DNA from 3 places in the Bacillus siamensis genome. Region 3 is predicted to be linked to each of the others. Evidence: riboswitches for the same ligand, from Rfam matches in the RefSeq annotation. Region 3 holds a riboswitch; each other region holds the start of a gene.
The links. A riboswitch is a leader RNA that binds a small molecule or an ion and turns the genes downstream of it on or off. The one in region 3 is predicted to bind S-adenosylmethionine.
Positions count from the first base shown of each region.

Region 1: linked by a shared signal. The riboswitch ahead of ABDB98_RS08005 (phosphoadenylyl-sulfate reductase) and the one ahead of ABDB98_RS05880 (methionine biosynthesis PLP-dependent protein) in region 3 are both predicted to bind S-adenosylmethionine.
Region 2: linked by a shared signal. The riboswitch ahead of mtnK (S-methyl-5-thioribose kinase) and the one ahead of ABDB98_RS05880 (methionine biosynthesis PLP-dependent protein) in region 3 are both predicted to bind S-adenosylmethionine.

Region 1 is NZ_CP155579.1:1,561,329-1,563,592, reverse strand. Features, by position in the region: gene ABDB98_RS08010 (inorganic phosphate transporter) at 1-346, opposite strand, end outside; gene ABDB98_RS08005 (phosphoadenylyl-sulfate reductase) at 359-1,060, opposite strand; SAM riboswitch class I at 1,187-1,291, opposite strand; gene pyrE (orotate phosphoribosyltransferase) at 1,393-2,025, opposite strand; gene pyrF (orotidine-5'-phosphate decarboxylase) at 2,022-2,264, opposite strand, start outside.
Region 2 is NZ_CP155579.1:1,317,459-1,319,722, reverse strand. Features, by position in the region: gene ABDB98_RS07005 (pyridoxal phosphate-dependent aminotransferase) at 1-165, opposite strand, end outside; gene ABDB98_RS07000 (carbon-nitrogen family hydrolase) at 258-1,037, shown strand; SAM riboswitch class I at 1,130-1,284, shown strand; gene mtnK (S-methyl-5-thioribose kinase) at 1,395-2,264, shown strand, end outside.
Region 3 is NZ_CP155579.1:1,127,772-1,130,035, forward strand. Features, by position in the region: gene ABDB98_RS05875 (esterase family protein) at 1-587, opposite strand, end outside; SAM riboswitch class I at 762-887, shown strand; gene ABDB98_RS05880 (methionine biosynthesis PLP-dependent protein) at 957-2,078, shown strand; gene metC (cystathionine beta-lyase) at 2,071-2,264, shown strand, end outside.

The DNA of each region.
Region 1 (2,264 bases), 430 kb from region 3:
ACGCGACGCCGACCCCGACAATCGCCCCGACGGTGACCTCGCTTGTCGACAGCGGAATGCCGAGCACATTCGCCGTGAATAACGATAACGCCGCCGCTCCGATAATAATGCACACAATGGTGAGCGTAATGGTCTGTTCGGGAATGATTCCGCCGCTGATCGTCTTAACGACTTCTCCGCCGCCGATAACCGCCCCTGACAGGACGCCGGCCGCGCAGATAATCAGCGCATACGTTTTCTTTTTAACGGCGCCGGAACCGTAAGCGACCCCCATTGAAGCCGCGGCTCCGCTGGCTCCGATATTCATGGCGAAAAACAGGCAGAATAAAATAGCGGCTAATTCCATTGTGCAGCTCCTTTATTCATGCAGTCCGCATTCTGTTTTTGCCATTCCGTTCCATCTGCCGCTCCGCAGGTCTTCTGCGGTAAACGCAGGTGAAGTGCACGGTTCACAGCCGATGCTCGGATAGCCCTGATCATGAAGAATGTTATAATCCAGCTCATGCTTGGATGTATATCTCCAGATGTCTTTCCACGTCCAGTGGATCAGCGGGCATACTTTAATGGATTGAAACTTATCGTCTTTATTCAGGAAATTCGTATTCGCCCGGCTCGGCCCTTGATCGCGTCGGAGGCCGGACAGCCATGCCGGACGCCCGGCGAGCGCTTCTCTTAACGGCAGAATTTTTCTGATGAAGCAGCACTGGTTCGGTTCTCTTTCCCACAGTTTATCTCCGTGAGCCTCGGCCTGTTCCTCAAGAGTAAGGCTGGGCTTTTTCAGGATGATGTTCAGTCCCGGGTAACGTTCTTTCACTTTTTCGATCGTTTCATATGTTTCTTTAAAGTGAAGTCCTGTATCGAGAAACACGATTTCCGCGTCTTTTTTCACTTTAGAAATTAAATCGATCAGGACGATTCCCTCAATCCCGAAGCTGCACGCGTAAACAAGCTGGTCTCCGTAGTGGCCGTATGCCCATTTTAAAACGGACAGCGCGCCTTTATAGGAATCGTCTTCCGGAAATGTAATCGCCGGTTCCTCCCATGTGTCATACGTTAGCATTTTTTCTTTCCTCCTCCCGGAGACAATCAAACAGCTGTTGTTTTCTGCCGGTTGTCTTATCCCTCAATCTTTTTTCATATAAAAAACTTTCAATCCAGCGGAATGAAAGACAGTGACCCGTTATAGCCCTTATCTTCAAAATGCTGTGCATTTTTCTGGATGCGGCACCTTGCATGTCACGCAGGTTGCCGGGCGTCATCGGTCCAGTCCCTCAGCCGCTCTTGATAAGCTTTTTAGATTTGTACTAAATTTTAGCACAATTCTAACAGAAGTCAACCCGAGTTTTTTGATAGGAATAATAAAACAGGCCCTGAGGCCTGTTTTTATTGTCATTATTTTTTAAACCAATCTTTTGACTCGGGATTCTGTTTCCATGATTTCAGTTTCTCAATGTCATCTGAATGTATCGTTCCGTTTTCAAGCGCTACTTCAATAAGCGTGTCATAATCTGTTAACGAGTAGTACGGCAGACCCGCTTTTTTAAAGGCTTCTCTTGCTTTCGGCAGTCCGTATGTAAAAATTGAAATGACGCCGAGAACTTCCGCGCCCTCTCTTTGAAGGGCCGCCACAGCTTCAAGCACGCTGCCCCCGGTAGAAATCAAATCTTCAATCACGACTGTTTTTTGTCCTTTTTTAACGGCGCCTTCTATTTGATTTCCTTTGCCGTGCGCTTTCGGTTTGCTTCTGACGTAGCACATCGGAGCGCCTGTACGGTCTGCGAGAAGCGCAGCATGCGGAATGCCTGCCGTGGCAGTGCCCGCGATCATCTCCGCCTCGGGGAAATGCTCTTTCAGCAGTCTGCCGAGCCCGTCCGCCACATCATTTCTCACTTTTGGATACGACAATGTCAGACGGTTGTCACAATAAATCGGCGATAGAATGCCGCTCGCCCACGTAAACGGCTCATTCGGGCGTAAAAAGACAGCTTCAATGTGTAATAGATGTTTTGCGATAGCCTGTTTCATCGGCGAACGCCCTCCCATTCCAGTTTAATGGCTTCATATGCTTTAACGGGGTTTTCCGCTTTTGTAATTGAACGGCCTACGACAATGGCAGACGAACCGTTTTCTTTCGCAAATGACGGAGTCGCCGTCCGGACTTGATCATCAGCTGCGTCATTGGCCGTGCGGATGCCCGGTGTGACTGTCAGAAATGACGGCCGGACCGCTTCATAAATGGCTTTTGTTTCATGAACAGAACATAC
Region 2 (2,264 bases), 190 kb from region 3:
CTTCATTTCTTCAACGATATGCTGAGGCGTCGGCTGATCGGGGTTTCCCTGTCCTAAATTGATGATGTCTTTGCCTTCTTTCAGCTTTTGATTGACCTTTTGCACCAAAGATGCAAAAAATTGTTCCGGCAGCTGTTTGAGTACATCTGAGACTTCAAAGTTCATATTTTCACCTTCTAAAAATGTCTTGAAATGATAGTCCATCATCATATATGGTTAAATAAAAAAAGTAAAGAGAAACTTGAGGTGTATAAAAAATGAAATGGACCGTTTCCTGTTTGCAATTTGATATTTCATACGGAAATCCTTCAGAAAACTTCAAAAAAGCAGAAACTTTAATCGAGCAAGAAAGCCGCCATGCTGATGTCATCGTGCTTCCTGAGCTGTGGACGACCGGCTATGATCTCACACGGCTTGACCAGCTGGCGGATGAAAACGGCAAAGTTTCGGAACAATGGCTTAAAAAAACGGCCAAAGCATACAACATACACCTCGTTGCCGGATCTTTTGCGGTCAAAGAAGGCGAAAACGTCTATAACACTATGTACATCGCAGATAACAACGGGCAGATCGTGAAGCGGTATCAGAAAGCCCATCTGTTTCAGCTGATGGACGAACATCTGTATCTGGCAGCAGGAAACAGTGACGGTTCCTTTGAGCTTGACGGTGTCAAGTGCGCCGGGCTGATCTGCTATGATATCCGGTTCCCCGAATGGATCAGAAAGCATACGTCCCAAGGAGCGAATGTCCTGTTTATCTCTGCGGAATGGCCTCTGCCCCGCCTCGATCATTGGCGGAGTCTGCTTGTCGCCAGAGCCATTGAAAACCAATGTTTTGTCGCGGCCTCTAACTGCACGGGGTCAAATCCCGATAATGAATTTGCCGGCCACAGCCTGATTATTGACCCGTGGGGCCGGATTTTAGCCGAAGGAGATCGGACGGAAGGCGCAGTCCGGGCGGAAATCGATGTTTCAGAAAGCGCGTCCATACGCGAGACCATCCCGGTATTCAAAGATTTGCGGCGTGATTTATATTAATTTTCAAAAAAATGTTGACAAGAATATCCGGCACCTGCTAATATTTTCATCAACTGATTAATCCGAATTGTGATACAAATCAATATATTTTTCTCTTATCGAGAGTTGGGCGAGGGATTGGCCTTTTGACCCCAACAGCAACCGACCGTAATTCCATTGTGAAATGGGGCGCGTACATTTTGCGCCGAGACGATTGTCTCATAGGGCACGGTGCTAATTCCATCAGATGTTATCTGAGAGATAAGAGGCGGACTGCACTGTTTCGGCCTCCTTCTCTTTCAGAGAAGGAGGCTTTTTTTTCGGGCGTATTCTCCGTCACGATCTCTTACTGCCACTACATAATTGGAGGGTAAATCCATGTCTGCAACTAAAACAAGTCTTTATGAACAATTAACGGAAAGCTCCGCCGCAGCGTTAGCTGTGAAGCTCGGCTTATTTCAAAGCAAAAGCACTCTCACATGCCGTGAAATCGGCGACGGCAATTTAAATTACGTCTTTCACGTTTTCGATAAAGAAAACAAAAAGGGACTGATTATTAAACAGGCGATTCCTTACGCGAAAATCGTCGGGGAAAGCTGGCCGCTTACGATTGACCGGGCGAGAATCGAAAGCAGCGCCCTCATCCGCCAGGGCGAACACGTGCCCCATCTCGTTCCGGCCGTTTACTATTCCGATACTGAAATGGCGGTTACGGTAATGGAAGACCTTTCGCATCTGAAGATCTCAAGAAAAGGACTGATGGAAGGAAAACATTATCCGAATTTATCAGCCCATATCGGTGAGTTTCTGGGAAAAACGCTCTTTTACTCATCCGATTATGCGCTTGATGCGAAAGTAAAACAGCAGCTCGCAAAGCAGTTTACAAATCCCGAACTTTGCAATATTACAGAAAGGCTTGTGTTTACAGAACCGTTTTTCGACCATGAAACAAACGATTTTGAAGAGGAGCTGCGCCCATACGCAGAAAAAATTTGGAACAATTCCCGGCTGAAAGAAGGCGCTGATGAATTGAAAGCCGTCTTTCTGAATTCCGCGGAAACATTGGTTCACGGCGATCTGCATACGGGAAGCATCTTTGCCGATGAACATGAAACAAAGGTCATTGATCCCGAGTTTGCTTTCTTCGGACCGATCGGCTTTGACATCGGCCAATTTATCGCAAATCTGCTGTTAAACGCCCTCAGCCGGGACGGTGACGACAGACAGCCGTTATATGACCACACCGCC
Region 3 (2,264 bases):
AAATCAAGCACCTGGCCGTCCGTCGTATGGACATCGGTTTCTTTTTCTCCGATTTGATGATAAACGGATATCTGTTTGAGATCCTCCGACTGCCGGACGGCATCCAGCACGTGCCCGTCAACATACGGGGACTGCATGATGACGTTTCCAAACATGTTCGGATAGTCAATCGCCGTCATGAGCGAGACGGTTCCGCCGAGGGAATCCCCGATCATGGTGCGTCCGTATCCGACTTGATAAGTCGGGTATTCTTTGTCGATAAAAGGGACGAGCTCATTTGCGATAAACCGTTTATATGAGGCGAACTTAGAGCCTTCGGGATGGTATGTGTTTCTTCGCTCCCGCACATTTTTATATGGGACGCCGATAATGATGCAGCGGTCAATTTCCCCTTTTGCCATGAGCTCTTCCGCCTGCCGCCCGATTCTCCCTAATCTGAAATAATCATGGCCGTCCTGGGCGATGACCGTATGATATTTATACAGGGGGGAGTAAGTGTTGGGCAGGTAGACCAAAACGGTCATTTCTTCTTCAAGCTCATGAGAGAAAAGTTTTTTCTCATGAATGATTCCGGTTTTCGGTGCCACTTCGCATTCCTCCAGGCCGCTTCTTGTCTTGATGGTTTTTCCCTATTGTACCATGAATTATTAGAAATTTCTTTCTTCAGATGCACTTCTTGTGAGAGTTCAGAAAATTAAAAAGTTGTTGAAATCCATTTTATAGTGCGTTAATATAGAACAATCAGAAAATACAAAACAATATTCTTATCACGAGAGGTGGAGGGACTGGCCCTTTGAAACCTCAGCAACCGGTTTGCTTTGCCGCGGGAAGGCAAAGTGCCAAGGTGCTAAATCCAGCAAGCGATTCACATGCTTGGAAGATAAGAGGAAGAGAAAAGCTCCTTCTTCTTATGAAGAGGGGGCTTTTTTATTTTTGAAAAAGGATGGTGCTTACTGATGACGCAGCATGTCGAAACAAAATTAGCCCAAATTGGAAATAGAAGCGAAGAAGCAACGGGAACGGTCAGTCCGCCGATTTATCTGTCCACCGCTTACCGACATAGAGGAATAGGAGAATCTACAGGTTTTGATTACGTGCGCACGAAAAACCCGACACGCCAGCTCGTTGAAGACGCCATCGCCGTGTTGGAAAACGGTGCGAGAGGCTTTGCTTTCAGCTCGGGAATGGCAGCCATTCAAACGATTATGGCTTTATTTAAAAGCGGAGATGAATTGATTGTATCCTCCGATTTATACGGAGGCACATACCGTTTATTTGAAAATGAATGGAGAAAATACGGCTTAAGCTTTATTTACGATGATTTCAGTGATGAAGACTGTTTACGCTCCAAAATAACGGAAAACACGAAAGCGGTATTTGTTGAAACGCCGACAAACCCGTTAATGCAGGAGGCCGACATTGAAAAAATCGCCCGGATTACGAAAGAAGCCGGCCTGCTCTTGATTGTCGATAATACGTTTTATACCCCGGTCATCCAGCGCCCGCTTGAACTGGGAGCCGATATCGTCATTCACAGCGCCACAAAATATTTAGGCGGGCACAATGATCTCCTTGCCGGTCTTGCTGTCGTAAAGGATGAAGAGCTCGGCGAGATCATGTTTAATCACCAAAATGCGATCGGAGCCGTTCTCCCGCCGTTTGATTCGTGGCTTTTAATGAGAGGGATGAAAACACTCGGGCTCAGAATGCAGCGTCATGAAGAAAACGCCCGTGAACTTGCAGCATTTTTAGAACAGGAAGAAGAAATCGCCGACGTGTTATATCCCGGAAAAGGCGGAATGCTGTCTTTCAGGCTGCAAAAAGAGGAATGGGTCAATCCGTTTTTAAAGGCGCTGAAAACGATCTGTTTTGCAGAAAGTCTCGGCGGGGTGGAAAGCTTTGTTACATACCCCGCGACACAGACGCACATGGACATTCCGGAAGATATCCGTATCGCAAACGGCGTCTGCAACCGTCTGCTGAGATTTTCAGTGGGAATTGAACATGCAGAAGATTTGAAGCGGGATGTAAAGCAGGCATTACAGCAAGTAAAAGAGGGGGCCGTGTCATATGAGTAATCAAAATTGGACGCTGGAAACCCAGCTCGTGCACAATCCATTTAAAACAGACGGAGCTACCGGAGCCGTCAGCGTGCCGATTCAGCATGCTTCCACATTTCATCAGTCTTCCTTTGAAGAATTCGGAACATATGATTACAGCCGCTCCGGCACACCGACAAGAACAGCGCTTGAAGAAACGATCGC